One region of the Streptomyces sp. NPDC057445 genome, then DNA from elsewhere that is predicted to be linked to it. Evidence: riboswitches for the same ligand, from Rfam matches in the RefSeq annotation. Region 1 holds a riboswitch; each other region holds the start of a gene.

Region 1 (7,508 bases):
ACATTTTTTACAGAGGCTGCCGTGGCTCCGCACGAGGAGAGGTACACCAGATGGACCGTTCTTCCGCCCGATACGTCCTGCCGGAGCTCGCCGAGCACACCAGCTCCGGACTCCGCACGCTCGATCCCTACTCGAAGCTGCTGGAGGAGCGGATCATCTTCCTCGGCACACCGGTCGACGAGACATCGGCCAACGACGTCGTCGCCCAGTTCCTCTATCTCGAGTACGCCGCCCCCGACCAGGACATCAGCCTCTACATCAACTCCCCCGGCGGCCCCATCAGCGCGATGACGTCGATCTACGACACGATGCAGGTGGTGACCTGCGACGTGGCGACCACCTGTCTGGGCCAGGCCGCCTCCACGGCCGCGGTGCTCCTCGCGGCCGGTACGCCCGGCAAGCGCATGGCCCTGCCGGGCGCGCGGGTGGTCGTGCAGCAGCCCGCGCTGCACGAGCCCGTGCAGGGGCAGCCGACCGATCTGGACATCCAGGCGCGGGAGTTGCTGAGGCTGCGCGAGCAAGTCGCCGCCATGCTGGTGCGCCACACGGGCCGGAGCACAGAGCGCATCTGCGCCGACATCGAGCGGGACACCGTGTTCGATGCCGCCGCCGCCAAGGAGTACGGCCTCGTCGACCACATCATCAGGAGCCGCAAGTCGTCGGTCGCTTCGTACGGGGCCCGGTGAGCCCCGTGCTGCCCCCGGAGCTGCCGCCGCTCCCCGCACTGACGCGCGCCGAGAGCGAGTTCATCGACCGATATCTCGAAGTCGTCGACCAGCTGGGCCGTATCAACCCGGCCAGAGGCATCCACACGTACGGCGCTCTCCGCGCCGCGCAGGCACTCGCCGCGCGGGCGATCGCCCTCCGGGACGCCCTGGCGCTGATGCACGCGCGCGGAGAGAGCGAGCTGCACGCGCGCACACTGACCCGCGCGCTGCGGGTGCTGGACGGGGAGCGGAGGGCGGCGCGAATCACCGTTCCGCCCGAATCCGACAGTTGACTCGGCGTCCGTGAGGCCGCGCAGGACACTCCACGACACGGCACAGGCGTACGAGTGGGTGTCGCCCAACCGGTGGAGCGACGGCTCCGGCACAAGAGCCGTGCGAGTTGCGCAGTTTGATGAGCCATCCGGCGCAATGGGTTGTTCCGCCGCTGGTACGGCCCTCGTCGTGCGGCCACCCGGAGTCGGCCAAATGGTCCTATCCACCTGAATGGATGAGTGGTGAGGAGCCTCACAAAACGTCGTTTCAACTCGGAAATCCGGCAGCGCGTGCGTCAAGATCCCAGGGACGACAAGCCCCCGCCACCGCGGCGGGGCGGTCCGGGCGGACGCCGAGTCCTGCCGCCGCACCGGATGCCTGGTCGACATCAGTGCTTCGGCAGGAGTGGAGGACCCACGCAGTACGGCCCGGCCGCCGACACGGCCGGACCTTGGGGTGAAGCCGCTTGCGCGGCCGGGCATCTTCGTTGGCCCGAACCCGACAGGTCATCCTTCACAGGCGGCTGACGAAGGGTTGCGCATGACTGCGCAGACACACAGTCCGTCCCTGCTCTCGCGGACGGGTGCCGTCTCGGCCATCACTCTCGCCGCCGTCGGCGGCTCCCTGATCGTTCCGGGCGGCGCACCCGAGGCCCAGGCCGCCTCGGCTCACGCCTCGAAGGCCCTCAAGGTGGCCGCGTCGAAGAAGGGCGCCCCGTACCGGTACGGGGCCACGGGCCCCTACCGGTTCGACTGCTCCGGACTCACCCTCTACTCGTTCAAGAGGGCGGGCAAGCGCCTGCCGCGCACGGCACAGGGCCAGTACAACCGCACCCGCCACATCTCCGCATCCAGCCGGCAAGTGGGCGACCTGGTGTTCTTCCATCACCGCGGAAGCGTCTACCACGTAGGGATCTACGCGGGTCACGGAAAGATCTGGCACTCCCCCAAGACCGGATCCGTCGTGAAACTGAGCAAGATCTGGTCCAGGAGCGTCAAGTACGGGCGCGTGGGCTGACAGCCGGACGCGGTCGCCGGCGCGCCGGGCCCCGTCGGGGCACTCGCGCCGGCCCCACCGGGCCCGTAGCCGAAGGATCAGCCGACCGGCCCAATCGGGTGCATGTTCCGTCGAGAATGGGCTAATCGTCATATATGCCCGACGACCATGTCCGTGCCCCACGGGACGAATCCGAGCTGGAGCGGGCCGACCGCAATTTCGCCGAGCTGCTCCAGGAGCTGCGGGTCGTCCAGACCGGCGTACAGATCCTGTTCGCCTTTCTGCTGACCCTCGCGTTCACGGCCAGGTTCCCGTCACTCGACTCGTTCCAGCGCGGCACGTATGTGACGACGCTGATGCTGGCCGTGGTGGCCGCGGCGCTGTTCACCGCACCGGCGGCGGTGCACCGTGGCCTGTTCCGCAAGGGTGCCAAGAAGGAGATCGTCTCGGTCTCCTCCCGGCTGGCGGGCGTCGGCATGGCGGTGCTCGCCCTGGCGCTGACCTCGGCGGTGCTGCTCGTCGTCGATGTCGTGCACGGCACCCCCGAGGGAGTTGTCGCCGCCGCGGTGACCCTGATCGTCTGCGCCGGACTGTGGGGCGCACTGCCCTGGGCCCTCGGCCGGAGGATCACTGAGCGAGAGGAGCGGTCACCAGCGTCAGACCGAGGACGGTGAGAGCCCCGCCGCTGACACCCTCGACGGCACGCGCGGGGCGCGGCCGGCGCAGCCACCGACCCAGCCGGTCCACCAGCAACGCCACCAGCGGGAACCAGACGAGTGCGAGTACGACGACGATGGTGGCCAGCAGCAGGGTGCGGGGCAGCACAGCGGCGCCGTCCGGTACGAACTGCGGCAGCAGGCTGAGGAAGAGCACGGGCGCCTTGGGGTTGAGCACATTGGTCAGGAAACCCTGACGCAGACTGCGCACGGTCCCGGCGCCGGTCACAGGCTCCTCGCGCTCCGGCCCTGACGCCCGCTCCGGCCCTGACGCCGGCAGCGGCCCGAGCGCGCTGCGCAGCGCCTGGACACCGAGGTAAAGGATGTACGCACCGCCCGCGATCTCCAGCGTCCGGTAGAGCACCGGCACCGCCGCCAGCAACGCGGCGAGTCCGGCGACGGCGAGCGCGGTGTGGACGAGCAGCCCTCCGGCGACCCCCAGGGCCGCCGCGACACCGTCGGCGCGGGATCCCAGCGCCCTCCGTACGACGACGGCGAAGTCGGCGCCCGGCATGGCGACCATGCCCGCGGCGACCCCGATGAAGGCGATCAGCTGTGCGTCCATGGACCCAGCCTGGACCATGGGCGCCCTTAGTGTGTATTTGGAATCTTCTAGGTCTGCCTGAAGGAACGCTTAAGGGGCGCCCATGTACGACCCGACGAGGCTGGCGGCCCTGGTGGCGGTCGCCGAGGCCGGTTCGATCACCCGGGCCGCGACCCGGCTCGGCTTCACCCCGCCCGCGCTCTCGCAGCAGCTGGCCAAGCTGGAGCGGGAGGCGGGGGCGGCGCTGCTGGTGCGCCACCATCGCGGGGCGCGGCTGACGCCCGCCGGTGAGGTGCTGGCCGCACATGCCCGCCGGGTGCTGGACGAGATGGACCGGGCGCGCCATGAACTGGCACGGCTGGCCGGGCTGTCCGGCGGACGGCTGAGGGTCGGCACCTTCACCACGGCCGGCGTCCATCTGCTGCCACCGGTGCTCAGTTCCTTCCGGCGGAGCCATCCGGACGTGGAGCTGACGGTCGCCGAGTACGAACCGCCGGACGGGGTCGCGGCGGTCGCCTCGGGCGAGGTGGACCTGGCGCTGACGCATGCGTACGAGCCGGCCGAACCGTTCCCGCTGCCCGCCGGGGTCTGTCTGGAGCCCCTGCTGGTCGAGGAGTTGGTGCTCGTGACGGCGCCGGGTCAGCTGCTGGCGGGTGGCTCGGGACGGCTGAGGGTCGAAGAGCTGGCCGGTCGGCCGCTGATCAGCAGCGCTCCCTCTCATCCGTCGCGCAAGGGTGTGGAGGACGCACTGGCGAAGGCCGGTGCGACCCCGGCAGTGGTGTGCGAGTCGCCGGGCTACGCGCTGGTGTGCGCGCTGGTCAGCGCGGGCCTTGGGGTCGCCGTCGTACCGGAGATGGTGGCTTCGATGGCGTCCAGTCCGCTCGGGGTGCGCCATCTGGAGCCGCCGGCCTTCCGCCGCACAATCTCCGTGGCGCACCTCGGCGACGCGTCCGGCCCGGCGGCCCGCTCGCTGCGGGCGCTGCTGCGGGCCGGGTTCGCGCGGGCCGGCGGATAGGGTCGCGCCGCGCCGGGTCGCCGGGCCCCTGGTGCTTCAGTTCAAGTCCGGAACGGCCGCGGCTGCGGGCGCCGGAGCGGGCGTCCACGGCAGGGCGATCCGGACGGTCTTGCCACCGTCCGGGGTGGGGATCACGGACAGCCGGCCGCCGTGCTCGGCGGTGAGCCAGCGGATGATCACCATCCCCCGCCCGTTGTCCTGCTGAACGGCCGCGGGCAGCCGCTGCGGCCAGCGCGGATGGCTGTCGGTGACACCGATGCTGAGCCGCTCCTCGCGCTCCAGCCGGAGGTCGACGGTGAAGGTCGGCGACTGTCCGAAGGTGTGCTGTACGGCGTTGGTGGCCAGCTCCGAGACGATGAGCCGGACGGTGTCCGCCGTCTCCGCCTCTCCAGGCAGGCCCCATTCGGCGAGGACACCGGAGACGTATCTCCGCGCGGCGGAGACCGAAGCGGGATCGCTCGGCAGAGTGACGGATGCTTCCTGGTGATCTGCCATGGCGAGCTGTCCCTTTCCCACCAGGGCCGGATGACGACACGTGGCGGCACATAGCGGGTGATGCGCCGGAGCGGCCCCGGACTGCGCTGGCCCCCAGAGTGCCACCGTTGGTGCCACTGTCGGCGGCCATCCACCCAGATATGCATATATCTGTCGCTCAAAGCGGTGAACTCTGCTACGCGAGAACGGATTTGGGCGCACACTTGATGGCTGCGTCAGCGGTGGCCACGGTCCGCCGGGCGGCTCGCCGGACGGGCGGAAGGAGGCGGCAGACATGCGGCACGGTCCAGCGGTGCGCAGGCGCAAGCTCGGTGAGGAGTTGCGCAGGTTGCGCCTCGGCGTGGGCCTCACCAGCCGGGAGGCCGCCCGGCTGGTGGGGTGGCACCAGTCGAAGGTGAGCCGCATAGAGACCGCGGCGAGCGGGGTGAAACCGGCCGATGTGGTGCGGCTGCTGGACGCCTACGGGATCACGGATCCACGGCTGCGCGAGCTCCTCGGGACACTTGCGGGCTCCGCCGGAGGCGGCGGCACGGGCTGGTGGCACGCCTATCGCGGGGTGATCCCGCCCCAGTACCGGGATTTCATCAGTCTGGAGTCCCAGGCGGGCGCCGCCCGGACGCTGGAGACCTCGGTGGTGCCCGGCCTGCTGCAGACGCCGGACTACGCACGGGCGGTGACCCGTTCGGCGCTGGACGGCGTGTCCGCCGCGACCGTGGACTCACTGGTCGAGGTGCGGCTCACCCGTCAGGAAGTGCTGCATGCGGACCGTCCGCTCCGGTTCAGCGCGGTCCTCGACGAGGCGGTGCTGCGGCGTCAGGTGGGCGGCCCCCGGGTGATGCGCGCACAGCTGGCGCGGGTGCGGGAGATGGCCCAGTTGCCCCATGTCCGGCTGCAGGTGCTTCCCTTCTCCACGGGAGGTTATGCGGGCCTCACGGGACCTTTCGTTATTTTCTCATTTCCGACCACTTCTGATCTGGATGTTGTTGTTCTCGACCATCTGACGAGTAGCCTCTACCTGGAGCGCAAAGAAGACCTCGAGGCGTACGGCGCCGCTTTCCGCACCATGCAGGCTCATGCGCTCTCGCTCCAGGACTCGTTGGATCTCATCGCCGGGATCGGTGACGGCGCGTAGGGAAGGCACGTCCATGTCGGCTCACCACGCACGCATACGCACCCAGATCTGCACCCCGTGGCGGCGCAGCAGCCGCAGCGTGGGAATGAACAACTGCGTCGAGACGGCTCGTTGCGCCGACGGCGCGCTGGCCGTGCGCGACTCCAAGAACGTCCGGCGGCCGCCGCTGCGCTTCTCACCCCAGGCGTGGACCGGCTTCGTCCGCGGGCTGCGCGCCGCCGCGACCCGCTGACCGTCGCTCAGGGAGCAGTCGTCAGGACCACCGCGACGGCCTCCTCGACCTGCTGATCCGTGAGGTCGGCCCGCGCCGTCAGCCTGATCCGTGAGATTCCGTCGGGCACGGACGGCGGCCGGAAGCAGCCGACGGCCAGCCCCTCGGCCCGGCACTGCGCCGCCCACCCCACGGCGGCCTCCGGGGACGGCGCCCGCACGGAGACGACCGCGGCGTCCGGGCGGGCCGCGGTCAGCCCCGCGCCCGTCAGCCGCTCGTACAGCGTGGCGGCGACGGCCCGGGCGCGGTCCGCGACGGCCGGCTCGCCGCGCAGCAGCCGCAGGCTCGCCAGGGCCGCGCCCGCCGCCGCCGGGGCGAGGCCGGTGTCGAAGATGAACGTCCGTGCGGCGTTGATCAGATGGTCGACGACCCTGGCCGGACCCAGGACGGCCCCGCCCTGGCTGCCCAGCGACTTGGAGAGGGTCAACGTCGCGACGACCCCTGCGGCTCCCGCGAGCCCCGCGGCGTCGAGCGCGCCCCGGCCGCCCTCGCCGAGGACGCCCAGGCCATGGGCGTCGTCGACGACGAGAGCGGCGCCGTGCGCGCGGCAGACCTCCGCGAGTGCGGTGAGCGGCGCCGCGTCGCCGTCCACCGAGAAGACCGAGTCGGTGACCATCAGGGCGCGCCGTCCCGGGTGGGCCTCGAGTGTCTTGCGCACCGCCTCCGGATCGGCGTGCGGGACCACGGCCGTCTCGGCACGGGAGAGTCTGCAGCCGTCCACGATGGAGGCGTGGTTGCCCGCGTCCGAGACGATGAGGGAGCCGTGCGCGCTCAGCGCCGTGAGGGCGGCGAGGTTCGCCGCGTAGCCGGAGGAGAACACCAGCGCGGCCTCGAACCCGCAGAACTCGGCGAGCTCACGCTCGAGTTCCGCGTGCAGTTCGGTGCTGCCGGTGACCAGCCGGGAGCCGGTGGCGCCGGCGCCCCAGCGGCGAGCGGCCGCTGCCGCCGCCTCGGTGATCTCGGGCCTGTGGGTGAGGCCGAGATAGTCGTTGCTCGCCAGATCGAGCAGGGTGGCGTCGGCGGTTCGCGGCCGGAGCGTACGTACGAGTCCGGCGTCCGCACGCAGGCGCGCCGCGTCGTCGGTCCACTCGAAGGGATCCTGAGGCATGGACTGCGGCATGACGGTCCTGTCCTTTTGTAGGCAGCGAACAGACCCTAGCCCGCGGCGGCAGAGGTCAGAGTGTGGCCATACACACACCTCAATCCGCGCGTGTTGTCGAGTTCCTCCTTGGCCGAGGGGTGTCCGGTAGGCGAGGATCTGCGCCATGGATCTCCTGAACACGCTGGTGGACAAGGGCCTGCGGCGTGAGCTGCCGACCCGTGAAGAAGCGCTCGCCGTGCTGGCGACCTCGGACGACG
Region 2 (7,508 bases), on a different contig from region 1:
TCTCTACGGCAGTTGGGACGATCTGCTCGGCACGGGCGACCATGTCACGGCCGCGGTCGACCTCGGCCGGGACGGCATGGCCGGGCTGCGTTTCACCGATCTGCCGTCCTCGAAGCAGACCTTCAAGCCCGCGGACGACCCGAACGTGGGGCCGGATGTGCGGGTCACCGAGTTCGACGGGCAGATCTCCGGTGTGCGGGGCGAGGTGTACGTGTGGCTGCCGCCGCAGTACAACGACCCGGCCTACCGGAACACGAGGTTCCCCGTCGTCGAGCTGCTGCCCGGCTACCCCGGCTCGTCCCGGGCCTGGTTCACCTCGCTCAGGGTGCAGGAACAGCTGAAGCCCCTGATGCAGCGGGGCGAGGTGGCGCCGTTCATCCTGGTCTCCCCGCGCACCACGCTGCTGGGCGGGATGGACACGGGCTGCGCCAACGCGCCGGGAAGGATCAACGCCGACAGCTGGCTCAGCGTCGACGTCCGCAAGGCGGTCATGGACAGCTTCCGCGCCTCGCGGCGGCCCGGCGGCTGGGCGGTCGCGGGCTACTCGGCGGGCGGCCACTGCGCGGCGAAGCTCGCCGTCGCACACCCGGACCGCTACCGGGCCGGAGTGAGTCTGTCCGGCTACAACGACCCGGCGGCCGAGAAGGCCTCCATCGCCGCCTTCGACCCCGAGCTGCGCCGCGCCAACAACCCGCTCAGCATCCTGGAGGCCGCTCCCGTCGCCCCCCGCACGGCGCTCTACGTCTCCGGGGCGAAGGGTGACGGTTTCGAGGCGGGCCTCGCGCTGCGCGCCGTGGCCAGGCCGCCGGCCACCGTCGATGTCGTCGAGGTCGGCGGCCCTCATGACACCGAGGGGTGGAGCCGCCAGATCCCGGACGTCTTCCGCTGGCTGTCCCGCCAGGTCGCCGCCGACGGAGCCCCCACCACGTCGGCGTCCGCGGGCCACTGATCGTGCCCGGGCCGGGCCGGGCCCCGGGGCTGCCGGACGGCTACACCGGCCGGGTCGCGCCCGCGAACGGCATCTGGTCGATCGGCGCGATCCGGACGGGCGCACCCGGGCGCGGGGCGTGGATCATCTGTCCGCCGCCGATGTAGAGCCCCACGTGCGAGATCCCGGAGTAGAAGAAGATCAGGTCCCCGGGCACCAGCTGGGAGCGGGGAACACTGCGGCCCGCGTTGATCTGGGTGTACGTCGTGCGGGGCAGGGACACGCCCGCGGAACGCCAGGCGGCCTGGGTGAGCCCCGAGCAGTCGTACGCGGAGGGGCCGGTCGCGCCCCAGACGTAGGGCTTCCCGAGCGCGCCGTAGGCGTAGGCGACGGCTTGGGCGGCACGGGGGTTGGTGGCGGCGGCCGGTCCTCCATCTGTCACGCCGGTACGGGCGGTGTCACGGTCGGCCCGAGAGGGGCCTCCCGTCCCGTCCCCGCCCGCGTACGCGGCGCGCTGCTCGGCCGTCATCCGGGCCAGCACCGACTGCGCGGCCGCGAGCCTCTTCCGTACCGTCGTCCGGTGCAGTGCCAGCTCCGCCCGGCGCGCCGTCAGCTCGGCCAGCCGCTCGTCCGCCTCCGCCCGCAGCTGGGCCATCTCCCGCGCCTGCTTCCGCATTCCGGTGATCGCCGCGGTCTGCCGCGCCCCGGCACGCTCGGCCAGTTCCGCCCCGGCCAGATATCCGTCGGGGTCGGAGGAGAGCGCGAGCTGTACGGCCGGGTCGAGGCCGCCCGCCCGGTACTGCGCGGTGGCGATCGAGCCGAGTGCGTTGCGGGAGGCGTTGAGCCGCTCCGTACGCCGCGCGGCCTCGTCCCTCAGCCTGTCCAGCGAATCACGGGCCCGGCCGGCCGCCTCCTTCGCGCCGTTGTACTTCTCGGTGGCCTCTTCCGCCTCCTGGTACAGCTTGTCGGCCTTCGCCTTCAGCTGCTCGGGTGTGAGGCCGGGCTCGGCGTGCCCTGAGCCGTCGAAGAGGGTGCTTGTCGCGGCACCGGTCAGCGCCAGGGTGAGCGCGGTACGGGCAGCAGAGCCGGAGAGCGGGCGCTGCTTGGGTTTGCGGTGCGCTGCCACGAGGGCCAGTCCTTCCGGAGTCCGGCAGTTCATGCCGAGCGGATCGGCGGCGGGCCGCACAGGGGAAACGGCCCGCCGCCGGGTCCGCCGGCGCGGCGGCCGACAGTGCGCCGCCCCGGACATGTGGCGGCGGTGGGAGTCGGCCACCTGGGGGAGGACGCTAGGCCTCCGGTATGTGCCAGGGAGGTGTCATGACCGGTATTGGCGAGAGTCGGACCGGCCGGGTCGCTTTTGGATCGCTCGGGCTAGGCTCCGGTGCCATGGACGTACTCATCAATGTCTTCGTCGCCCTGCACATCATCGGTATCGCGGCGCTGCTCGGCGGCTTCCTGACGCAGATGAAGGCGATGGGCCGTGGGACGGCGCGGTTCACGCCGGCGATGCTGCACGGCGCGCTGACGATGCTGGTCACGGGCGTTGCGCTGGTGGGGCTCAACGAGGCGGACGACCAGTCGGTGAACAACCTCAAGGTCGGCATCAAGCTCGCGGTGCTGGTGGTGATCCTCGCCCTGGTCTACGTCAAGCGGGACGAGGAGAAGGTGGACAAGGCGGTGTTCGGCGCGGTGGGCGGCCTGACGGTGGTCAACATCTTCATCGCGACGCTCTGGACGTGATCCGGCCGGCAGGCCTGGCGACCGATCAGGTTCCCCTTCCGGGGGCCGTCCGCATCGCGCCGCAACTCTCCCCGGTCGGAGGCCGGTTGCGGCGCGAGTACAGCAGGGTGCGGCGGCAGCGGCAGCGGCAGCCGGCGGTCTAGGCGGGGCGGACGCTCCCGTAGATCGGCATGTAGTAGATCGACTCCTCGCGGACGTTCGCACCCGGCTTCGGGGCGTGGATCATTTTGCCGTCGCCGATGTAGATGCCGACGTGGCTGATGTCGTCGTAGAAGAAGACCAGATCACCGGGGAGGAGATCCTTCGTCGCCACGCGCTGACCGACCTTGACCTGGTCCCAGGTGGTGCGGGGCAGATCGACCCCTGCGGCCTTCCAGGCGGCCAGGGTGAGGCCGGAGCAGTCGTAGGAGCTGGGCCCGGTCGCGCCCCAGACGTACGGCTTGCCGATCTGGGTGCGGGCGAAGGAGAGCACCTTCTCGGCCTTGGCGGCGTATGTCCCGCTCGAAGTGCCGGACCCCGTCCCCGTCTCCGCACCGGGGGCCGTGCCCTGCTCCTGCTCCTGCTGCTGCTCCTGCTCCCTCGCGCGGCGCTCCGCCTCGGCCTTGGCCTTGGCCTCCGCTTTGCGGCGGGCCGCTTCCTCGCGTTGGCGCTCCAGCGCTTCCAGCCGTGCCTTCTCCTCCGCCGTCAGCTTCGACAGGAGCGTCCGTGCCTCGGCGAGCTTGCGCTGGACCGTCTCCTTGGTGGTGCGCAGCGACTGCTGCGAAGCGGTCAGCGTCTCCAGGCTCCGGGTCGCCTTCGCGCGCTGCTTCGCCGCCGAGGCCTGCTGCTCCTCGAAGTCGGCGACGGCGCCGCGCTGTTCGTCGGAGAGCCGGTCCATCAGGCGGGTCTGGTCGAAGTAGTCCTGGGGGCTGTCGGCGAGGAGCAGCGCGGCGGTCGGCGTGACGGCACCGGTGCGGTACTGGGCGGCCGCGTACGAACCGAGCTCGCGGCGGGCCTCGTTCAGGGACTCCGTGCGCTCGGCGGCATTGTCGAGGAGCCGGCCCACCTCGCGGCGCTGCTCGGCGGTGTCCTCTTTCGCCTGGTTGTACTGCTGGGTCGCGGTGCCCGCCTGCCGGTAGAGGTCGTCGACCTTCTTCTGGACCTCTTCGACACTCGGCCGGGGTTCGGCCTGGGCGCTCTGGGTAGAGAGCAGGGTGACGCCCGCGAGGGCTGCCGTCGTGAACCCGACGGCGGGGGATTTCGTACGTGGACGCGTACGGGGCTGCGTCTTGCGATGCGACGCCAAGGCCGGCATCTCCTTCCGTGGACCGCCTACCGGGTTAGCTGTCGGGTTCGGACGGATCGGAAGGCTGTCCTACGGGCCGAGTTGAGCTTGGCCCGATTCACCCCAGTTGTGCATGGTGGGTCCCCGGTTCCGAACTTCCTTGCGGAATGCCCGGATTCGGCGTGGCTGCCCGATTGGCGTTGGTCGCCGATGAGGGGACGGGCTGCCTGGGCGAGCACGCTAGCCAAATCGTGGTGCTCCTGTGAAGGTCGATGTGCGATATGCCCGATACATTTCCGTGACCTTTACCTGTCGTGACTTTCATGCTACGGATGGTGATTGGCGGGTTGTGGTGGAAGGCGGAGGCGGGCTGTCGGTCCGGCGGCCTAGACTCGTAGAGCGATGAGCAGCCTCTTTGACGACAGCTTCCTGGCGGACCTCCAGCGCACCTCGGCCTCGGAGGAGCCCCCGCCGCCCGAGCACGGTGAGCATGACGACCACGGACCCCACGAGGAGGTCCCGCACGACCTCTTCGAGGGCAGGTTCGACGTGCCTCCGGCGCGGGACGTGCACTACCGCGACGGCGCGCCGCGCCCTGCCGTGGACCCGGCCGCGCTGCTCGACGGGCTGAACGAGCAGCAGCGCGCCGCCGTCGTGCACACCGGCTCCCCGCTGCTGATCGTGGCCGGTGCCGGTTCCGGCAAGACCCGGGTGCTGACCCACCGGATCGCCCATCTGCTGGGGACCCGCCGTGTCCACCCCGGCCAGATACTGGCGATCACGTTCACGAACAAGGCCGCGGGCGAGATGAAGGAGCGCGTCGAGCACCTCGTCGGCCCGCGCGCCAACGCCATGTGGGTCTCCACCTTCCACAGCGCCTGCGTGCGGATCCTGCGCCGGGAGAGCAAGAAGCTCGGCTTCACGTCGTCGTTCTCGATCTACGACGCCGCCGACTCGAAGCGGCTGATGGCGCTGGTCTGCCGTGATCTGGACCTCGACCCGAAGAAGTTCCCGCCGAAGTCCTTCAGCGCCAAGATCTCGAACCTGAAGAACGAGCTGATCGACGAGGAGGCCTTCGCCGACCAGGCCGGGGGTACCTCCCAGGACGGAGGCTCGGGGGGAGGTTTCGAGAAGACCCTCGCCGAGGCCTACCGGATGTACCAGGCGCGGCTGCGCGAGGCCAACGCGCTGGACTTCGACGACATCATCATGACCACCGTCCATCTGCTCCAGGCGTTCCCGGACGTCGCCGAGCACTACCGGCGCCGGTTCCGCCACGTCCTGGTCGACGAGTACCAGGACACCAACCACGCCCAGTACACGCTGGTGCGCGAGCTGGTCGGCACGGGATACGAGGATCTGGCCCCGGCAGAGCTGTGCGTCGTGGGTGACGCCGACCAGTCGATCTACGCCTTCCGCGGCGCCACGATCCGTAACATCCTCCAGTTCGAGGAGGACTACCCGGACGCCACCACGATCCTGCTGGAGCAGAACTACCGCTCCACCCAGACGATCCTCTCCGCGGCCAACGCCGTCATCGAGCGCAACGAGAGCCGTCGCCCCAAGAACCTGTGGACGAACGCGGGCGCGGGTTCGCAGATCACCGGCTATGTCGCGGACACCGAGCACGACGAGGCCCAGTTCGTCGCCGACGAGATCGACCGGCTGACGGACGCGGGCCACGCCAAGGCCGGTGACGTCGCCGTCTTCTACCGGACGAACGCACAGTCCCGTGTCTTCGAAGAGATCTTCATCCGGGTCGGCCTGCCCTACAAGGTCGTCGGCGGCGTGCGCTTCTACGAGCGCAAGGAAGTCCGCGATGTGCTTGCCTACCTGCGCGTTCTGGCCAACCCCGAGGACAACGTCCCACTGCGCCGCATCCTCAACGTCCCCAAGCGCGGCATCGGCGACCGCGCCGAAGCGATGATCGACGCGCTTGCGCTGCGCGAGAAGATCACCTTCCCGCAGGCGCTGCGGCGGGTGGACGAGGCGTACGGGATGGCGGCCCGGTCGGCCAACGCCGTCAAGCGCTTCAACACGCTGATGGAGGAGCTCGGCACGATCGTGGAGTCGGGCGCCGGTCCGGCCACCGTCCTGGAAGCCGTGCTCGAACGCACGGGGTACCTCGCCGAGTTGCAGGCGTCGACCGACCCGCAGGACGAGACACGCATCGAGAACCTTCAGGAGCTTGCCGCCGTCGCGCTCGAGTTCGAGCAGGAGCGCGGTGCGGAGGATGGCTCGGGCACGCTCGCCGAGTTCCTCGAGCAGGTCGCGCTGGTGGCCGACTCCGACCAGATCCCGGACGAGGACGAGGAAGGCAGCGGCGTCATCACCCTCATGACGCTGCACACGGCCAAGGGCCTGGAGTTCCCGGTCGTGTTCCTCACGGGCATGGAGGACGGCGTCTTCCCGCACATGAGGGCGCTCGGCCAGACCAAGGAACTGGAGGAGGAGCGCCGACTGGCGTACGTGGGCATCACGCGCGCCCGCGAGCGGCTCTATCTGACGCGTTCGTCGATGCGGAGCGCCTGGGGCCAGCCCGCCTACAACCCGCCGTCGCGGTTCCTCGAGGAGATCCCCGACGCGCATCTGCAGTGGAAGCGGACGGGACCGATGGCGGCTCCCGCCGGGCCGACCGCAGGGATCACGTCCTCCCTGTCGTCGTCGCGTTCGCGTTCCGGCCCTTCGGGCTTCGCGACGCGGCGTACGACCGACAAGCCGGTGATCGCGCTGGCGGTCGGTGACCGGGTCACGCACGACCAGTTCGGGCTCGGGACCGTGATGGCGGTGACCGGTTCGGGCTCGGACGCGCAGGCCACGATCGACTTCGGGGACGCGAAGCCCAAGCGGCTGCTGCTGCGGTACGCACCGGTCCAGAAGCTGTAGCCGGGACAGAGCCGCGGCGGGTCACGGCAAGCGGAACATGAAGGACGCGGGCCGGTCCAGGGTCTGTTGTTCGGATCAGGCCGGATCGGTCAGCGGGGTCCGGCGGCAGGCATCGCAAGGCGGAGGAAGGATCCCGTGCGGTGGGGCGCCTCCCGGCGGTGGCCGGGGGACGTCGGCGACCGACGACGACGCAGCCACCAGATGCGGCGCCAGGGCACGCGACCCCGGCAGGATCCCGAACGAGAGGCCCTAGGACGGGCTGAGGCCGTGGCTGCGCAGCCACGAGAGCGGGTCGATCGCGGACCCGGCTCCCGGCCGCACCTCGAAGTGCAGATGCGGGCCGGTGGAGTTGCCCGAGTTGCCGGAGTACGCGATGACTTCGCCGGCCTTGACCGAGCCCGAGCGGATCTTGGTGCTGCTGAGGTGGCAGTACCAGGTCTCCGTGCCGTCGGCGGCGGTGACGATCGCCATGTTGCCGTACGCGCTGTTCCACTGGGTGCGCACGGTGCCGTCCGTCGCCGCCATCACCGGAGTGCCGTACGAGACGGGGAAGTCGATACCGGTGTGCATGGACATCCAGTTGACGCCGGCCTGGCCGAAGTAGGCGCTGAGCCCGTGCTGGCTGACGGGCAGGGCGAACTTGGGGCGGAGCGCCTCGCGGCGAGCCGCCTCCGCCTCGCGCTTCTTGCG
Region 3 (7,508 bases), on a different contig from region 1:
GCCGCTGCCCGGACTCCTCGCCGAGAAGCTGCTCGCCCACAGCCCCCATCTCGACCGGGTCTTCTTCGGCAACAGCGGCACGGAAGCGGTCGAGACGGCCCTGAAGTTCGCCCGCTACGCGACCGGCAGGCCGCGGATCGTGTACTGCACGCACGCCTTCCACGGGCTGACCACAGGCTCGCTCTCGGTCAACGGCGAGGCGGGCTTCCGGGACGGCTTCGCCCCGCTGCTCCCCGACACCGCGATCGAGCTCGGGGATCTCGGCGCGCTGGAGCGGGAGCTGAAGCGGGGCGATGTGGCGGGCTTCGTGGTGGAGCCCATCCAGGGCAAGGGGGTGCACGAGGCGCCGCCCGGGTTCCTGTCCGCGGCCCAGGAGCTGCTGCACCGGCACAACGCACTGCTCATCGCCGACGAGGTGCAGACCGGCCTCGGCAGGACCGGCGACTTCTTCGCCTACCAGCACGAGGAGGGCGTGGAGCCCGACCTGGTGTGCGTCGCGAAGGCGCTCTCGGGCGGCTACGTGCCGGTGGGCGCGACCCTCGGCAAGGACTGGATCTTCAAGAAGGTCTACTCGTCGATGGACCGCGTGCTGGTGCACTCCGCGAGCTTCGGCTCGAACGCCCAGGCGATGGCTGCCGGACTCGCGGTCCTCTCGGTGATCGAGGACGAACAGATCGTCGCGAACGCACGGATCACCGGGGAACTGCTGAGGACACGGCTCGCGGCGCTCGTCGAGCGCTACGAACTGCTGCAGGACGTCCGCGGGCGCGGGCTGATGATCGGCATCGAGTTCGGCAGGCCGTCCTCCCTGAAGCTGCGCAGCCGGTGGACCGTGCTGCAGGCCGCTCGCAAGGGCCTCTTCGCGCAGATGGTGGTCGTGCCGCTGCTGCAGAAGCACCGGATCCTCACCCAGGTCTCCGGTGACCATCTGGAAGTGATCAAGCTGATCCCGCCGCTGATCATCGGCGAGGCCGAGGTCGAGCGCTTCGTCCAGGCCTTCACCGCGGTCATGGACGACGCGCACGGGGGAAGCGGCCTGATGTGGGACTTCGGCAGGACACTCGTCAAGCAGGCCGTGGCCAATCGCTGAGGCCCCTGTCCTTTGCCTCTGAGGCAAGTTACTTGCCTCAGAGGAAAGATTTTGGCCCAATAGCGGCATGAGCCTTTCTGCCGGACAGTCTTCCGGGCCGCACCGCCAGGAGCCCGCCGCGAAGGCGGTCGACGAACTGCCCGAGGTCGCGCCCCGGCTGCGTGAACTGCGCCGTCGACAGGGCCTCACCCTTGAGGCCGCGGCGCAGCGCGCCGGTCTGTCGCCTGCCCATCTCTCCCGGCTGGAGACCGGCAACCGGCAGCCGTCGCTGCCCATGCTGCTCACCCTCGCCAGGATCTACGGTACGACGGTCGGGGAGCTGCTCGGCGAGCTGCATCCGGAACGCGACGCGATCATTCGCGGCGACCGGACGGGCCACGCAGCCGCCGACGGCTGGACCTACCAGCAGGCCGGTGGCCGTGGGCGCGCCATGCAGGCCCTGCGGGTCCGGGTGCCCCACGGGGCCGGGGGCCAGGGGGACCTGGTGAGGGTCCATCCCGGCGAGGAGTGGCTGTACGTACTCGAAGGCCGGCTGCGGCTCGGCCTGGGCGAGACAGTGCACGAACTCGAACCCGGGGACAGCGCCCACTTCGACTCGCTGACGCCGCACCGTATCGCCGCGGTCGCACCGGGTGGGGTCGAGCTGCTCTTCGTCCACACCCTGCTGCAGAGCCCCGACCCGCACGCCCACCCGCACGCTTGAGGAGACTGGCCATGCCGAAGAAGCCGTCATCGAAGAACGACGCGAACCAGGAGCAGACGTTTCCCGTCGGACTGATCGTCCGGCTGTTCGCCTATCTGGTCGCGGGCCACCTGTTCGCGGCCTTCCTCTACCTGCTGTTCACCGTCGGAGGCAGCTGACCGGCGGCTGCGGGGCTCAGACCGAGCCGTCCAGCAGCCGCTCGCGCAGCCGCTCGCGTGTCTCGGACGAGACGCCGAGTCCCTCGGAGAGGTAGCGCTCGGTGCTGCCCCAGGTCTCCTCGATGGTGGCGAACGCCGCCGCGAGGTACTCGGACCGGGCGTCGAAGAGCGGGCTCAGCAGCTCCATGACCTCCGGAGACATCCCCGCGGGGGAGGAGTCGCTGCGGCGCACCTTGTAGCGCCGGTGCGGGTCGTTCGACTTCAGGTAGTCGGCCTCGATGGCATCCCGCTCCACCCCCACCGCGAGCAGCGAGATGGCGATCGAGAGACCCGCGCGGTCCTTGCCGGCCGCACAGTGCATCAGCGCCGGAACGCTGTCCTCCGCCAGCGCGTGCAGGACCCGGCTGTGCTCGGCCGTGCGGTGTTTGATCATCACCCGGTACGAGGCGGACATGCGGCCGGCCGCCTTGCCGTCGGCGAGGATCGACTTCAGCTGGTCGAGGTTGCCGTCGCGGACCATCCCCCAGAACTCCGCGCCGTCGGCGGGATCACTGAGCGGGATGTTCACGTTCCGCACCCCGGGCAGCTCGACGTCCGGGCCCTCCAGCCCGTGGTCGGCGGCATTGCGGAAGTCGAAGATCGTGTGGAGCCCGAGCGACGCGAGGAAGGCGGCGTCGCTGTCGGTGGCGTGCGCGAGGTGACCGCTGCGGAAGAGCCGGCCGTACCGCACCTGGCGCCCGTCCACCGTCGGCAGTCCGCCGACGTCCCGGAAGTTGCGCACGCCGGAGAGCTCAGGTTCGGTCGAGGGGACCTGGGGCAGCTGCTGCGTCACGGGGACTCCTCCGTGTCTGCGGTCGGCACTGCTCGCCGACAGTGGCGCGATCCTGACCATACGACATTGATTCCTCAGGCAATCATCTCGGTTCCTGCGGCTCTGGGAGCGCGGTCGGTGGGGGCGTATCCGGGTTCTGTCCGGCAGGGGAGCCGCTGTGCACGCTGCTCCGGGCTGTGGCCGCCCTTCCCTGGTCCCGTTCACGCTCTTGCGCTCGACCTCCATCACCGGCTGCGGGACGACTCCGCTGCGACCTTGCTGCTGCATCACGGAACGGACACGGAGCTCCGGGGTGATCTCGACGCGGTGGTGCCTGGCTGCGGCGACGGAATGTGTGATCGCTGCGTTCCATCCGCGAAGTTAGAGATTGTCGGCATGAGTCTCTAATGGCCCTTCTGTCCGTATTGACTGTTTTCGCATAACGCGCCCCGGTAACAAGGGAGATGGCCTCCGCGCAGTGAGCGGGATCATATTCGTGACGTTCTGTTGCCGTGTGCCGCGGTCAATTCCCCTTGTCCGTAAGGACATCGAAGATCCCGAATCCACGGAGTGTGACCGGAAATTCCGTGTTGATATCGGGCGGGCGAATGCCGACCGAATGAGGTGGCTTGTTCCCCTCGGTCCGGCTCGCTTACGGTCACCGCAATCCGGTCGGATCGCCCAATCCTGCCGCCGTCCGGAATATCGCACCCATCCACGTGTGGCAGGAGCGGGGGACCCAGGTAAGTCCGCCGGCCGGGAGTACCGGACGGCTAGGGGTGAAGTCGCGCATGCGCGGCCGGGCATCTCCAGCCCGAACCCGACAGCTCACCTCGCAGGCGCCGGAGAGGAATTCGCCATGCCCGGAAAGGGTAAGCACCGCCGTCCGAGGACCAGCCCGTTCACGCGCGGATTCGTCGCCGCCGGTACGGGTGGCGCCGCCATCGCACTCCCGCTCATCGGCACCGCCGGTGCGCACGCTGTGGAGAAGTCCGCTCCCGCCGTGACCTCCGGTCATGTCGCCTCCGTCGCCCAGGGGGCCGTCGCCCCGCAGACGCCCAAGGCTCCGAAGGCGCCCAAGAGCTACACGGTCGTCGCCGGTGACTACCTCTCGAAGATCGCGGCCGAGCAGGACCTCGACGGCGGTTGGAAGAAGCTGTATGCCGACAATCGCGAGGCCGTCGGTGAGAACCCGTCACTGATCCACCCGGGGCTCAAGCTCACGATCGGCGGCAAGCCCGAGTCGAAGGCCCCGGCGGAGCGCAAGGCCGCTGCTCCGGCGAAGAAGGCCGCTGCTCCGGCCAAGGAGGCCGCTGCTCCGGCCAAGGAGGAGCGTTCGTCCCGCTCGGCCGAGCGTGCTGCGGCCGCCGCCGGGCCCGCCGCCTCCCGTCCCGGCTCGGGTGCGGCTGCTGCCCCCGCCCCCGCCGCGGCCCCGGCCGCAGCTCCCGCCGCGCCGGCCGCAGCTCCCGCCGCGCCGAGCAAGGTCACCGACTACACCGCTCCGGTCACCGGCAGCATCAGCACCGCCTACAGAACCCCCGGTGCCATGTGGTCCAGTGGTTACCACACCGGTCTCGACTTCATCGCCTCCGTCGGTACCTCGGTCAAGTCCGTGGGCCCGGGCACCGTGGTCTCGGCCGGATGGGCCGGCGCCTACGGCAACCAGGTCGTCATCCAGCACACCGACGGCACCTACTCGCAGTACGCCCACCTTTCCTCGCTCTCGATCTCGTCCGGCCAGAGCGTTCGCGGCGGCGAGCAGATCGGCCTCTCCGGCTCCACCGGCAACTCCACCGGCCCGCACCTGCACTTCGAGATCCGCACCGGACCGGGCTACGGCTCGGACATCGACCCGCTGGCCTATCTCCGGCAGCACGGCGTGTCGATCTGAAGCTGACGTAACGTCAGTGACGTCCGCCGCCCCTTTTCCTGACGGAGGGGGTGGCGGACGTCTGTGTTCCGCCGTATTCCCACTTTGCGAGAACCTGACCAGGTGGTCTATGTCACGCCACGTCAACCCCTCCCTACGGTGGCGTAGGTCACTTCACCCGGTGAATGATGTCTCGACGTGGCAGACGATTCGAGATCAAGAGCACATGGCGCATTCGGGTCGTACGCGGCGATCGGTGACAGCTTCACCGAGGGCGTCGGAGACCCTGGACCAGAGGGACAGTTCGTGGGCTGGGCGGACCGCCTTGCGGTCCTTCTCGACGACCGTGTACCGGAGCACACGTTCCGTTACGCCAATCTCGCCGTACGCGGACGACTCCTCGACCAGATCGTGGAGGAGCAGGTCCCGCGGGCGAAGGAACTCGCACCCGACCTGGTGACGTTCTGCGCGGGAGGCAACGACATCATCCGTCCCGGCACCGACCCGGACGATGTCGCCGAGCGCTTCGAACGAGCCGTCGCCGACCTTGCCGGTGCCGTCGGCACCGTCATGGTGACGACCGGCTTCGACACCCGGGGCGTGCCCGTGCTCCGTCATCTGCGCGGCAAGATCGCCACATACACCGCGCATGTGCGTGCCATCGCCGACCGCCACAACTGCCCCGTCCTCGACCTGTGGTCGCTCAAGTCCGTCCAGGACAGACGAGCGTGGGACGGCGACCGGCTCCATCTCTCGCCCGAGGGCCACACCCGAGTCGCGCTGCGCGCCGCGCAGGTGCTCGGCATCGAGGTGCCCGCCGACCCCGACCAGCCGTGGCCGCCGCTGCCGCCGCGCGGCACGTTCGACGTCCGGCGTGACGACATCCAGTGGGCGCGGGAGCACCTCGTGCCGTGGATCGGCCGACGGCTGCGGGGCGAATCCTCCGGCGATCATGTGGAGCCGAAGCGTCCGGATCTGCTCCCGCTCTGAGTGCCGGGCCCGCCGGGCCGGTACTGCGAAGCGGCGGGGATCCGCTCCAGGACCCCGCCCGCGAACACGTCGTACAGCGGCAGCGACTCCAGATGGACATAGCCGATGTGGCAGTCGCACACGGCGAGAGGGCAGGGGCGCGGCCGCAGTGCCGCCCGGAACGAGCCGTCGTAGAGATTGCCCAGCTCGGCCCGCACGAAATGGCAGCGCCGTACCGTCCCCTCACCGTCCACCGAGATCACCGACTCGCCCGTCCGGCACGGCAGCCCCGCCGATCGGTGCGGGTGGCGGCTGTAGGGGAAGAGCGGGTCGAGTGCCGTCCAGCGAGCGGCTTCCTCGTCCGTGTACGTACGCCCTTCCGCCGCGTTCACCCACAGGTAGACATGCGGCGGGAGATCGTCACGCAGCCGGCGGGCCTGCTCCAGATGTTCGTCGAAGCCGACGACTCCGACACTGAACCGGACTCCTCGGCCCACGAGTTCGCGGCATTTGCCGAGGAATCGGTCGTACGGCGTCTGGCCGGGGTGGTACGTGCACCACAGCGCCAGCGTGTCCGCGTCCGCGTCCGCGAGCCAGTCGGTCCGGCAGCTGAGATTGGTCTGGATGGCGACCCGGCGGACGTGCGGCAGCAGGGACAGCTCCACCAGGGCACGCCGGTACCAGGAACGCACAAGGCCCTCGCCCCACGGCGTGAACAGCACCGACAGCCGGTCGTCGGTCTGCCCCGCCGCCCAGCCGGCGAACCGCTCCAGCGCCTCCCGGTCCGCACGCAGCTGCTCCCGGCTGTCGCGGCGCTTGGCGAACGGACAGTACGGGCAGTCGTAGTCGCAGGAGGCGAGCCGGCCCCGGTACAGCACGGTCAGATCCATCTGTGCGCGCCCCTCACTTCAGCTCGTACGCGGCCATCGCGGCCCGTACGGCGGGGGAGAAGAGCTCGGGGCCGAGGGCGTCCGAGTGGGCGAGGCCCTCCGATGTCAGCCGCAGCAGTCCGTCCGCCTCCTCCAGCCAGCCGCGCCCGGCGAATGCCGCGAGCTCGGCCGCGAAGTCGTCGGCCGGCCTCCTGCCGAACCGAGCTTCGTACTCCGCCGTGCACATTCCCCCCGCCTGCAGCAGCGATTGGAGCAGATGGCGACGGCGCGCCTCCTCCCCGTCGACCCGGCGGCCCACCTCCGCCCGTGTGAAGTCCTCGGCCTCTGTGTAGTCGTCGATGATCGTGCGTATCTGGCGCATGTCGACCGCGTAGTCGAAGGAGTAGTGCAGGCGAGAGGTGTACGAGCGGGCTCCGCAGCCGAGGCCGATCATTCCGTCCGTCTGGCAGGCGTAGTCGTCCGCGCCCTGCGGCGGCGCGTCGGCGCGGCGGAACATCCGCATCGAAAGCTGCTCGTAGCCGTGAGCGAGAAGATGGTCACGGCCCTGGCGGTACAGCGTGAGGCGCCGGCCGTCCCACGCCGCGTCGCTGTCCGCCGCGAGACGGCCGAGGCCCGTCAGCGGCCGCACGTAGAGGGGGTACAGATAGAGCTCCTCGGGCCGCCACGCGAGCGCCGCGTCGAGCGAGCGCCGCCAGGTCGCCGCCGTCTGGCCGTCGATGCCGTAGATCAGGTCGATGTTGAGGACAGGGACTCCGGCGTCACGGATCCGGCCCAGCGCGGCCTCGACGTCGGAGCGACGCTGGGGGCGGACCGCCGCCCTCGCCTCGTCGTCGATGAAGCTCTGGACACCTATGCTCAGCCGGGTCGCGCCGCGCCGCACGAGCACACCGAGCCGATCGGCGGTCGCCGTCGCCGGGGACGTCTCCACGGAGAGCGGCACCGCGCTCAGGTCCGCGCCCATGCGCTTCTCTGCGATGTCGCACAGCCGCTCCAGCTCGGCGGCGGTCAGGAACGTGG
Region 4 (7,508 bases), on a different contig from region 1:
GGAGGCCGACCGCCTGGTCGCGCGTGCCGCGCGCGAGCGGGGCGAGGACCCGGAGGTGGCCGTCGCCGAGGTGACGGAGGCGGCCGAGGCCGAGGTCGTGGCTGCGGTTGCCGTCGCGACGGAGCCGGTACGCGAGACCCGCGAGGAGCGCCCGTCGCACCGTGACGAGCGGGGCAACTACGATCGCCGCGACCGCGGTGGAGACCGTGGTGGTTTCCGTCGTGACGACCGTCGTGACAACGACCGTCCGTCCGGTGGCTTCCGCCGGGACAACGACCGTCCCTCGGGCGGCTTCCGTCGGGACAACGACCGTCCGTCCGGTGGCTTCCGCCGGGACAACGACCGTCCCTCGGGCGGCTTCCGCCGGGACAACGACCGCCGTGACGGCGACCGTGGCGGCTTCCGTCGCGACGACCGCCCCTCGGGTGGTTTCCGCCGCGACAACGACCGTCGTGACGACCGCCGTGACAACGACCGTCCGTCCGGTGGTTTCCGCCGGGACAACGACCGTCGTGACGACCGTGGTGGCCGTTCCTTCGAGCGTCGCGACAACGACCGTCCCTTCAACCGTGACGGCCGCGACGAGCGCCCCTCGGGCGGCTTCCAGCGCCGTGACAACGACCGCGGCTTCGAGCGTCGCGAGCACCGTGGCGGCAGCGACCGTCCGTTCAACCGCGACCGCCGCGACGACCGCCCCTCGGGCGGCGGCTTCCGCTCGGCCGGCCACGACCGCCCGTACGGCCGCCGTGACGACCACCGCGGCTCGGGCTCGGGCTCCGGCTCCGGTTCGTTCGGCGGCGGCCGCCGCGACGACAAGCCGCGCTGGAAGCGCAACGGCTGACGCGTGATCCACTGAGCAGGGCCCGTATCTCCTGGTGAGGTACGGGCCCTGTCCTGTTGCAAAGACGAGTACGGCCGTCTCCCGCAGCTGGGCGACGCCGACGGCGACGGACACGGCGACATCCTGACCCGCGACGGCTCCGGCGTTCTCCGGCTCCACCGCGGCATCGACGGCGAGGGCGGCTTCTCGCCCCGAACCAAGGTCAGTTCGGGCCGGAACGCCTTCAACGCGCTCGTCGCGAGCGGTGACATGGACGCCGACGGCCGCCAGGACTTCGTCGTGCGCACGCCGTCGGGTGCGGCCCACCTCTACGACCCGGACAACAAGGGAGCGTTCCCGGTCCGCAAGCAGCTCGCCACGAGCAGGGGAAGCACTACGTCAGCATCGGCTGACCACCCCGGACACTCCGAGCTGCCCGGCGGCGGCCGACAGACGTGCAGGAGCGTCTTCTGACGCTCACCGGGATGCCCTTCGGCGTCCGCACAGATGTGCCCCCGGCGCCCTCGCCGGGGGCACACCCCCAATACCCGATCGGCGTCCCGGTCCGGTCCGGCTATGCTCAGGGGTGTTGTGCCGAGGGCCGTTAGCTCAATTGGCAGAGCAGCGGACTTTTAATCCGTTGGTTGTGGGTTCGAGTCCCACACGGCCTACCGCTCAGTGCCCGGTCGGAGAGACTTCCGACCGGGCACCGCTCTTGGCCGGGCGGAGGTGCCGGGCACCCGCCCGGCAGATGCCCGGCCGTGGCGGACCGGCCCTGCTCCAGCCGTGCTCCGTGCTCAGCGGTGGCCGCGCTCGTACGAGTTGAGTGCCGGCGGTCACGACTTCTTCAGGGGATCAACGACCCCGACCCACTTCAGCGGTTTGTTGAGCTTCTCCGGCTCGGTCGCGATCGACTGCGTGAGCGGCACACCGGCGTCAACGGCTCGCCTGACGAAGTCCTGAAGATCGCCGAGGGTCACGTCGCCATTGGATTTCTCGGGCACGAACGTTATCCAGTGCGGTGGCATGAACCAATCATGGTGGCAGGCCGGTTGGGTGTCACCAGGGCCTGCGGCCGGTGCCGTAGCGAGGCCCGCGGGCGGCTCCGACGCTCCCGGTCGTCCCGAGGTCGCCGAGACCCGGGGAGGTACCGCGCGTCACCGGCGCACGGGTGACGACCGGTGTCGACCGGTGCCCGCCGGGGTCGGTGCCCGCCGGGGTCGCGGATGAGCTTTGCCTAGGGCAATTAGTCGCTTGCCTAGTAGATATAGGCAGCAGTAGCGTCGCTGACATGAAGGCATGGACCGAACAGGACATCCGGGCATCGTTCGTCAACTGTTCGAAGGGGGAGGCCAAGCGCCTGGCCGTACCGCGCGATCTTGCCGAGAGGCCCTGGGAGCACCTGGATTTCCTCGGGTGGAACGACCCCGGGGCGCCCGACCGGAGCTATCTGGTCGCGGAGCGGGACGGCCGGCTCGTCGGTGTGTCGCTGCGCTTCCCGTCCCGGCAGCGCGGAAATCTGCACCGCAGCATGTGTTCCCTCTGCCTGACCACCCACCCCTCCGACGGCGTCTCGCTCATGACGGCCCGCAGGACCGGCCCGGCGGGCCGCGAGGGCAACTCGGTCGGCATATACATGTGCGCCGACCTGGACTGTTCCCTCTATGTACGAGGCATCAAGGTGCCGGTGCCCGGCGGGCGCTTCCAGGAGTCCCTCACGGTGGAGGAGCAGATCGGGCGTACGAGAGCCAATCTGTTCGCTTTCCTCGACCGGCTCTGACCTGCTCGGCCCGGCCAGGGCCGCTCCGCCCGACCTGGCGCGTCCCGCACAAGGTGCGGGGCCGTTCCCGGGGTGGGGACACTGGAGGTATGACTAGCAAGGCACTCCTGCATGGCGGGCCGGACGATCTTGCGGGGCGGATCGTGCCGATCACTCCTCCCGGACAGGAGCTGAAGATTCCGCACCGCGGCGGATACGAGCACTTCAAGGTCACGTCGCGCCATGAGGACAGCCCGGAGGGGCGGCTGCCCGTGTACGAGTGGTGGGAGCGCACAGAGGTCGCCGAGTAGGCCGCCACGAGCGGGCTCGGGCCGGGCGTCCGGTGGAGGGCGCGCGACCCGTGTCGGCGTGCCCGAAGGCATGAGCGACGAGCGTCACGTCGCCCGAGCCGTGAATTGGAGTGGATCTTGCTTCCGATGGCGTAAGGTTGTGTTCACCGACGCGGGGTGGAGCAGCTCGGTAGCTCGCTGGGCTCATAACCCAGAGGTCGCAGGTTCAAATCCTGTCCCCGCTACTGAACGCCGAGGGCCCGGATCCATCAGGATCCGGGCCCTCGGCGCTTTTCGTGTGCCCCGGCCCCGTTCCGGAGGCGGATGGCACGTCCCCCTTGGACCTTTACGTACCCGCCGGTCCGTAACTGCCGTGCTCGCCGGTCCGTACCTGCCGCGCCTCGCGGGCGCCTTCGCCGTCCCTGGGCGCGCCGGCCGTACCTGCTGGCCCGTACCTGCCGGCCGTACCTGCCGTCCCGTGGCGCGGTCGCCAGGAGGGCCCCTGGTGAACCGCGGCCCCGCGCCGCCGGACGTACGCTCGTGGATAGCCCGGTTGGCCGACGGCGACTCGCCGCGCGGCGCGGCTCCGGCCAGCCTGGGTGGGGACGGGTACCGTCCGCAGCCGTGTGGACCGGGCAGGAGACCACTGGTGGCGCAGAAAGAAGGCGACGACGGGCCACGGCGCAACGGCGGCCGTCGGCTGGCCCTGCTGCTGCCCTGGCTGGTGATGGTCATCGGCGTGGTCTTCGATCTGGTCACCCCGGAGGCCTACCGGGCTTCGCCGTTCTTCGCCGCCGCACCGCTGCTGGCGGCCCCGTTCTTCTCCTGGCGCGGCACTCTGCTCAGCGCGGTCGCCAGTGTCGCCCTCGTGATCGGCCTGCATGTCTACAACGGCACCCTGGGGCAGGTGCCGGCGACGACCGAGGTGCTGACCGTGCTCACGGTCTCCGGCCTCGCCCTCTACATCAACAGCGTTCTGCGCCGCAGCGGCGAGCGCCTCGCCTCCGCGCGTGTCATCGCGGAGGCCGCCCAGCGGGCCGTGCTGCCCACGCCCGACGAGCGCATCGGTGGGCTGCACATCGCCGCCCGGTACGAGGCGGCGCAGGAGGACGCGTTCATCGGAGGGGACCTGTTCGCGGTGGAGGACACCCCGCACGGCGTGAGGCTGGTGGTCGGGGACGTACGGGGGAAGGGGCTGGGCGCGGTCGAGACGGTGGCGGTGCTGCTCGGGGCGTTCCGGGAGGCGGCGGAGCAGGAAACCTCGCTGGAGCGGGTCGCGCGGCGCCTGGAGCGTGCGCTCGCGCGGGACACGCGCCGTTCCGGGCTCGACGCGGTCGAGGGGTTCACCACCGCCGTGCTCGCCGAGATCCCGCACGGGGAGGGACATGTGCGGGTGGTCAACCGCGGCCATCCTTCGCCCCTCGTGCTGTACGCCGACGGGGGCCTCGACACGCTGGATCCGAGCCGGAACGCGCTGCCGCTCGGCATGGGCGATCTGGGTCACTGGCCGGATCACGCGGACGACGTGCCGTTCCCGTCCGGGGCGACACTGCTGCTCTACACGGACGGCGTGACCGAAGCGCGCGACACGCACGGAGCCTTCTACGATCCGCGCGCAAGGCTGGACGGCCGGATCTTTCCCGGCCCGGAGGAGCTGCTGGACGCGCTCGTCGAGGATGTGCGACGGCATACGGGCGGCGCGGCGACGGACGACATGGCGCTGCTCGCGGTCAGCCGGCCCGGGGCGCGGCAGCCGCAGCGGCGCCGCACGATGCCGGTGGTCCCCTGAGGGTCGCCGCACGAGGCCGGGCGTTGCCCCACGAAGGCGTGCGCAGCCGTACGAGGGAGGTGACGATGCCCCGGAGCTCGGCATTGCGACGGAACGTAATTGAAAGGCAGCCCTCCGCATAACATATGACGCACCGTCAGGGCAGGGGTGTCCTGTGAGTAGGCGTCAACTCGCCCGATTCCTTCCATTTCTGACTGTTAAGTCCTGCCATGGAACCGTTAATGATCAGCCAGAACAGCTTGGAATACGGCCCCCGCGTCTATTAACGTTCGATAACGCAGCGCGGTCGTCCCAGCCGTCGCAAGAGACGGCACCGTGCGCATGCGCCGAATCCCGCAAGGGAACCGGGGAACCACCAATTGGGGTGAATCGGGCACTTCGTGGTGCTCGTAGGAGACCTTCCTGCTCCGAACCCGTCAGCTAACCCGGTAGGCGAGAAGGAAGGAAAGGAGAACGCCTCCGTGGCGTCCAACGAGCCTGCCCTCCAAGAACCCCCCACCACCGAGTGGGTCCCTACCGCAGAGTGGGCCCCGGCCACCGGGGCGGAGGAATGGAACCCGACCGAGGAGACCGTCCGCCCGGTCCGTGGCAGGCACCGCGTCGTCAAGCAGCGCAACGGACTCGCCCGGAGCTCCACCGTTCTCGGAGTCGGCGTCATCGCCGCGGTCGGCGCCGGAGGCATAGCCACCGCGCAGGACAAGCCGGCGGTCTCCATCTCCCTGCCCGACACCATCACGGACAACCTCCCGGACGCCCAGTCGCTGCCGGGCGTGGGCTCCCTGATGTCGGACGACTCCGACGAGCAGGACGGCAACCGGAACGACGCCCCGCTCACCGCGATGTCCGTGGCCGACACGGCCTCCGCCGCCGACACCCAGCAGGGCGGTGCGGGCGAGGCGCTGCGCGCACGGATCCTCCAGCAGGCCGAGCAGCAGCAGGCCGAGGCCGACAACGAGGCGAAGGCGGCCGTCGAGAAGGCCGCCGCAGAGAAGGCCGCGGCCGAGGCGAGAGCGCAGCAGACGGCGGCCGAGGCCAAGGCCGCGAAGGAGAAGCAGCAGGCCGAGGAGGAGGCGGAGCGCAAGGCGGAGGCCGAGCGGCTCGCCAAGCTCGCCGCGAGCTACTCCCTGCCGACGTCCTCGTACACGCTCACCTCGACGTTCGGCGAGGCCGGCTCCATGTGGTCCTCCGGCTACCACACCGGCCTCGACTTCGCCGCCCCCACCGGTACGCCCGCGAAGGCCGTGCACGGAGGGACCGTCAAGTCCGCGGGCTGGTCGGGAGCGTACGGATACCGCATCGTGCTGGAGCTCGAGGACGGCAGCGAGGTCTGGTACTGCCACCTGTCGTCGATGACCGTCGGCGCGGGGCAGTCGGTCTCGACGGGCGAGACGATCGGGCGCGTGGGCGCGACCGGTAACGTCACCGGCCCGCATCTGCACCTGGAGGTGCACACGCCCGGCGGTGCCGGGGTGGACCCGGCGGCGTGGCTGCGGGGCAAGGGCCTCACCGTCTGATTCCTCGTGTCCCGGTCGTACGCACGGCACCAGGTCGTGCGTACGGCTCCGGACCCCGCGAGTCCGGGCCGGGAGTCCAGGTCCGGGCCCGCTATCCCCGGTACGGGTTGTACCCCCCGTAGTCCAGATAGGGCGGCGGCGCCCACACCCGGCCCGTCGCCCTCGCCGCGTGTGCCAGCGCGGGCGAAGCGACGTGCTTGCGCTGCCAGAGGTGGTGCAGCAGCTCCTGCTCGCGTGCCACGAAGTCCGGTCCTGCCGTGCCCCGGTGGGCGCGGTGGCGGAGGAAGGCAAGAGAGGTCGCGAAGGCCTCGTACTCGGAGACCGCACGGGCAGCAGCAGGGCCGTGGGTGCGGCCGGCCGTGTCGCGGGCCACGGTGCGCGCCCGCATCGAGGAGAGGGCGAGCGGTTCGGTGGGGGAGAGCCAGCCGGCCGCCGCGTACGCGGGGAGCTGGGTGGCGACCGTACGCAGCTCTCGCTGCCGGTTCCAGATCGCCAGCCAGGTCAGCAGCCCGAAGGCCGGGACCATGACGGCCACGTACACCGCGTAGAAGCCCCAGGGGCCGAACACCCCCGAGCCGTTCCACAGCGCGTGTATGCCCATCGCGAGCGCGAGGCCGAGCAGCGGCAGCACCGTCCTGCGCAGCCTCCGCCGCCGGGCGGTGACCGCAGCGAGGCCGAAGCCGATGCCCGTCATCACGGTGAACAGCGGATGCGCGAACGGGGACATGACGATCCGCACGAAGAAGGTCGCTGCGGTGACGGACGAGAGGCCGGAATGGCCGAACTCCTGGTCCTCCCCGAACGCGCTGCCGAGATAGAGGATGTTCTCGGTGAAGGCGAAGCCGGTGGCCGTGAAGCCGGCCACGACGACGCCGTCGACGATCCCGGTGAAGTCCTGGCGCCGGAAGACGAAGATGAGGAGGACGGCGGCTGCCTTGGCGCTCTCCTCGACGACCGGTGCGATGACCGTGGCGCCGATCGTGTCCGCCGATGCCGGATCGGCCGTCGCGGTCGCTATCCACTGGGTCGCGAACGAGTTCGCGATGATGGCGACGAGCGCGGCGGCGCAGGCACCCCAGGCGAAGGCGAAGACGAGGTTGCGCCAGGGGCCGGGTTCGACGCGGTCCAGCCAGCGGAACGCCGCCAGCAGCAGGGGCACGGGAAGCAGGGCGAGGCCGAGGCCCACGAGCAGGCCCTCTGTGCCGGTCTGCTCACGCACCAGCGCCAGGATGACCAGTCCCGAGAGGGCGAGCAGGGTGATCACCGTCCAGGCGCGCAGGGCCCTGCCGTGCCGGAAGGCGCGGCGCGGCTTGTAGCGCCAGCGCCCACGGTCCGG

What was found. A riboswitch is a leader RNA that binds a small molecule or an ion and turns the genes downstream of it on or off. The one in region 1 is predicted to bind cyclic di-AMP.
Region 2: linked by a shared signal. The riboswitch ahead of ACFU5O_RS09915 (NlpC/P60 family protein) and the one ahead of ACFU5O_RS24020 (C40 family peptidase) in region 1 are both predicted to bind cyclic di-AMP.
Region 3: linked by a shared signal. The riboswitch ahead of ACFU5O_RS07010 (peptidoglycan DD-metalloendopeptidase family protein) and the one ahead of ACFU5O_RS24020 (C40 family peptidase) in region 1 are both predicted to bind cyclic di-AMP.
Region 4: linked by a shared signal. The riboswitch ahead of ACFU5O_RS30950 (peptidoglycan DD-metalloendopeptidase family protein) and the one ahead of ACFU5O_RS24020 (C40 family peptidase) in region 1 are both predicted to bind cyclic di-AMP.

The regions. Positions count from the first base shown of each region.
Region 1 covers NZ_JBHVDH010000012.1:82,465-89,972, forward strand. Annotated here, with positions in the region: gene ACFU5O_RS24010 (ATP-dependent Clp protease proteolytic subunit) at 51-686, shown strand; gene ACFU5O_RS24015 (hypothetical protein) at 692-1,000, shown strand; cyclic di-AMP (ydaO/yuaA leader) riboswitch at 1,363-1,518, shown strand; gene ACFU5O_RS24020 (C40 family peptidase) at 1,521-1,997, shown strand; gene ACFU5O_RS24025 (DUF6328 family protein) at 2,132-2,650, shown strand; gene ACFU5O_RS24030 (LysE family translocator) at 2,604-3,257, opposite strand; gene ACFU5O_RS24035 (LysR family transcriptional regulator) at 3,340-4,251, shown strand; gene ACFU5O_RS24040 (ATP-binding protein) at 4,288-4,746, opposite strand; gene ACFU5O_RS24045 (helix-turn-helix domain-containing protein) at 5,021-5,878, shown strand; gene ACFU5O_RS24050 (DUF397 domain-containing protein) at 5,892-6,110, shown strand; gene ACFU5O_RS24055 (8-amino-7-oxononanoate synthase) at 6,118-7,257, opposite strand; gene bioB (biotin synthase BioB) at 7,415-7,508, shown strand, end outside.
Region 2 covers NZ_JBHVDH010000003.1:433,710-441,217, reverse strand. Annotated here, with positions in the region: gene ACFU5O_RS09930 (alpha/beta hydrolase) at 1-949, shown strand, start outside; gene ACFU5O_RS09925 (NlpC/P60 family protein) at 990-2,087, opposite strand; gene ACFU5O_RS09920 (hypothetical protein) at 2,315-2,668, shown strand; gene ACFU5O_RS09915 (NlpC/P60 family protein) at 2,808-3,962, opposite strand; cyclic di-AMP (ydaO/yuaA leader) riboswitch at 3,961-4,125, opposite strand; gene pcrA (DNA helicase PcrA) at 4,335-6,818, shown strand; gene ACFU5O_RS09905 (M23 family metallopeptidase) at 7,068-7,508, opposite strand, start outside.
Region 3 covers NZ_JBHVDH010000002.1:479,476-486,983, forward strand. Annotated here, with positions in the region: gene ACFU5O_RS06990 (aspartate aminotransferase family protein) at 1-1,090, shown strand, start outside; gene ACFU5O_RS06995 (helix-turn-helix domain-containing protein) at 1,158-1,793, shown strand; gene ACFU5O_RS07000 (DUF6126 family protein) at 1,805-1,951, shown strand; gene ACFU5O_RS07005 (tyrosine-protein phosphatase) at 1,968-2,783, opposite strand; cyclic di-AMP (ydaO/yuaA leader) riboswitch at 3,461-3,617, shown strand; gene ACFU5O_RS07010 (peptidoglycan DD-metalloendopeptidase family protein) at 3,622-4,653, shown strand; gene ACFU5O_RS07015 (SGNH/GDSL hydrolase family protein) at 4,831-5,622, shown strand; gene ACFU5O_RS07020 (STM4011 family radical SAM protein) at 5,583-6,491, opposite strand; gene ACFU5O_RS07025 (STM4012 family radical SAM protein) at 6,505-7,508, opposite strand, start outside.
Region 4 covers NZ_JBHVDH010000022.1:16,737-24,244, reverse strand. Annotated here, with positions in the region: gene ACFU5O_RS30995 (DEAD/DEAH box helicase) at 1-841, shown strand, start outside; partial or broken gene ACFU5O_RS30990 (FG-GAP-like repeat-containing protein) at 890-1,111, shown strand; gene ACFU5O_RS30985 (hypothetical protein) at 1,091-1,294, shown strand; tRNA gene ACFU5O_RS30980 (tRNA-Lys) at 1,419-1,491, shown strand; gene ACFU5O_RS30975 (hypothetical protein) at 1,657-1,848, opposite strand; gene ACFU5O_RS30970 (FBP domain-containing protein) at 2,112-2,600, shown strand; gene ACFU5O_RS30965 (DUF5988 family protein) at 2,690-2,890, shown strand; tRNA gene ACFU5O_RS30960 (tRNA-Met) at 3,041-3,114, shown strand; gene ACFU5O_RS30955 (PP2C family protein-serine/threonine phosphatase) at 3,519-4,658, shown strand; cyclic di-AMP (ydaO/yuaA leader) riboswitch at 4,973-5,108, shown strand; gene ACFU5O_RS30950 (peptidoglycan DD-metalloendopeptidase family protein) at 5,120-6,172, shown strand; gene ACFU5O_RS30945 (PrsW family intramembrane metalloprotease) at 6,264-7,508, opposite strand, start outside.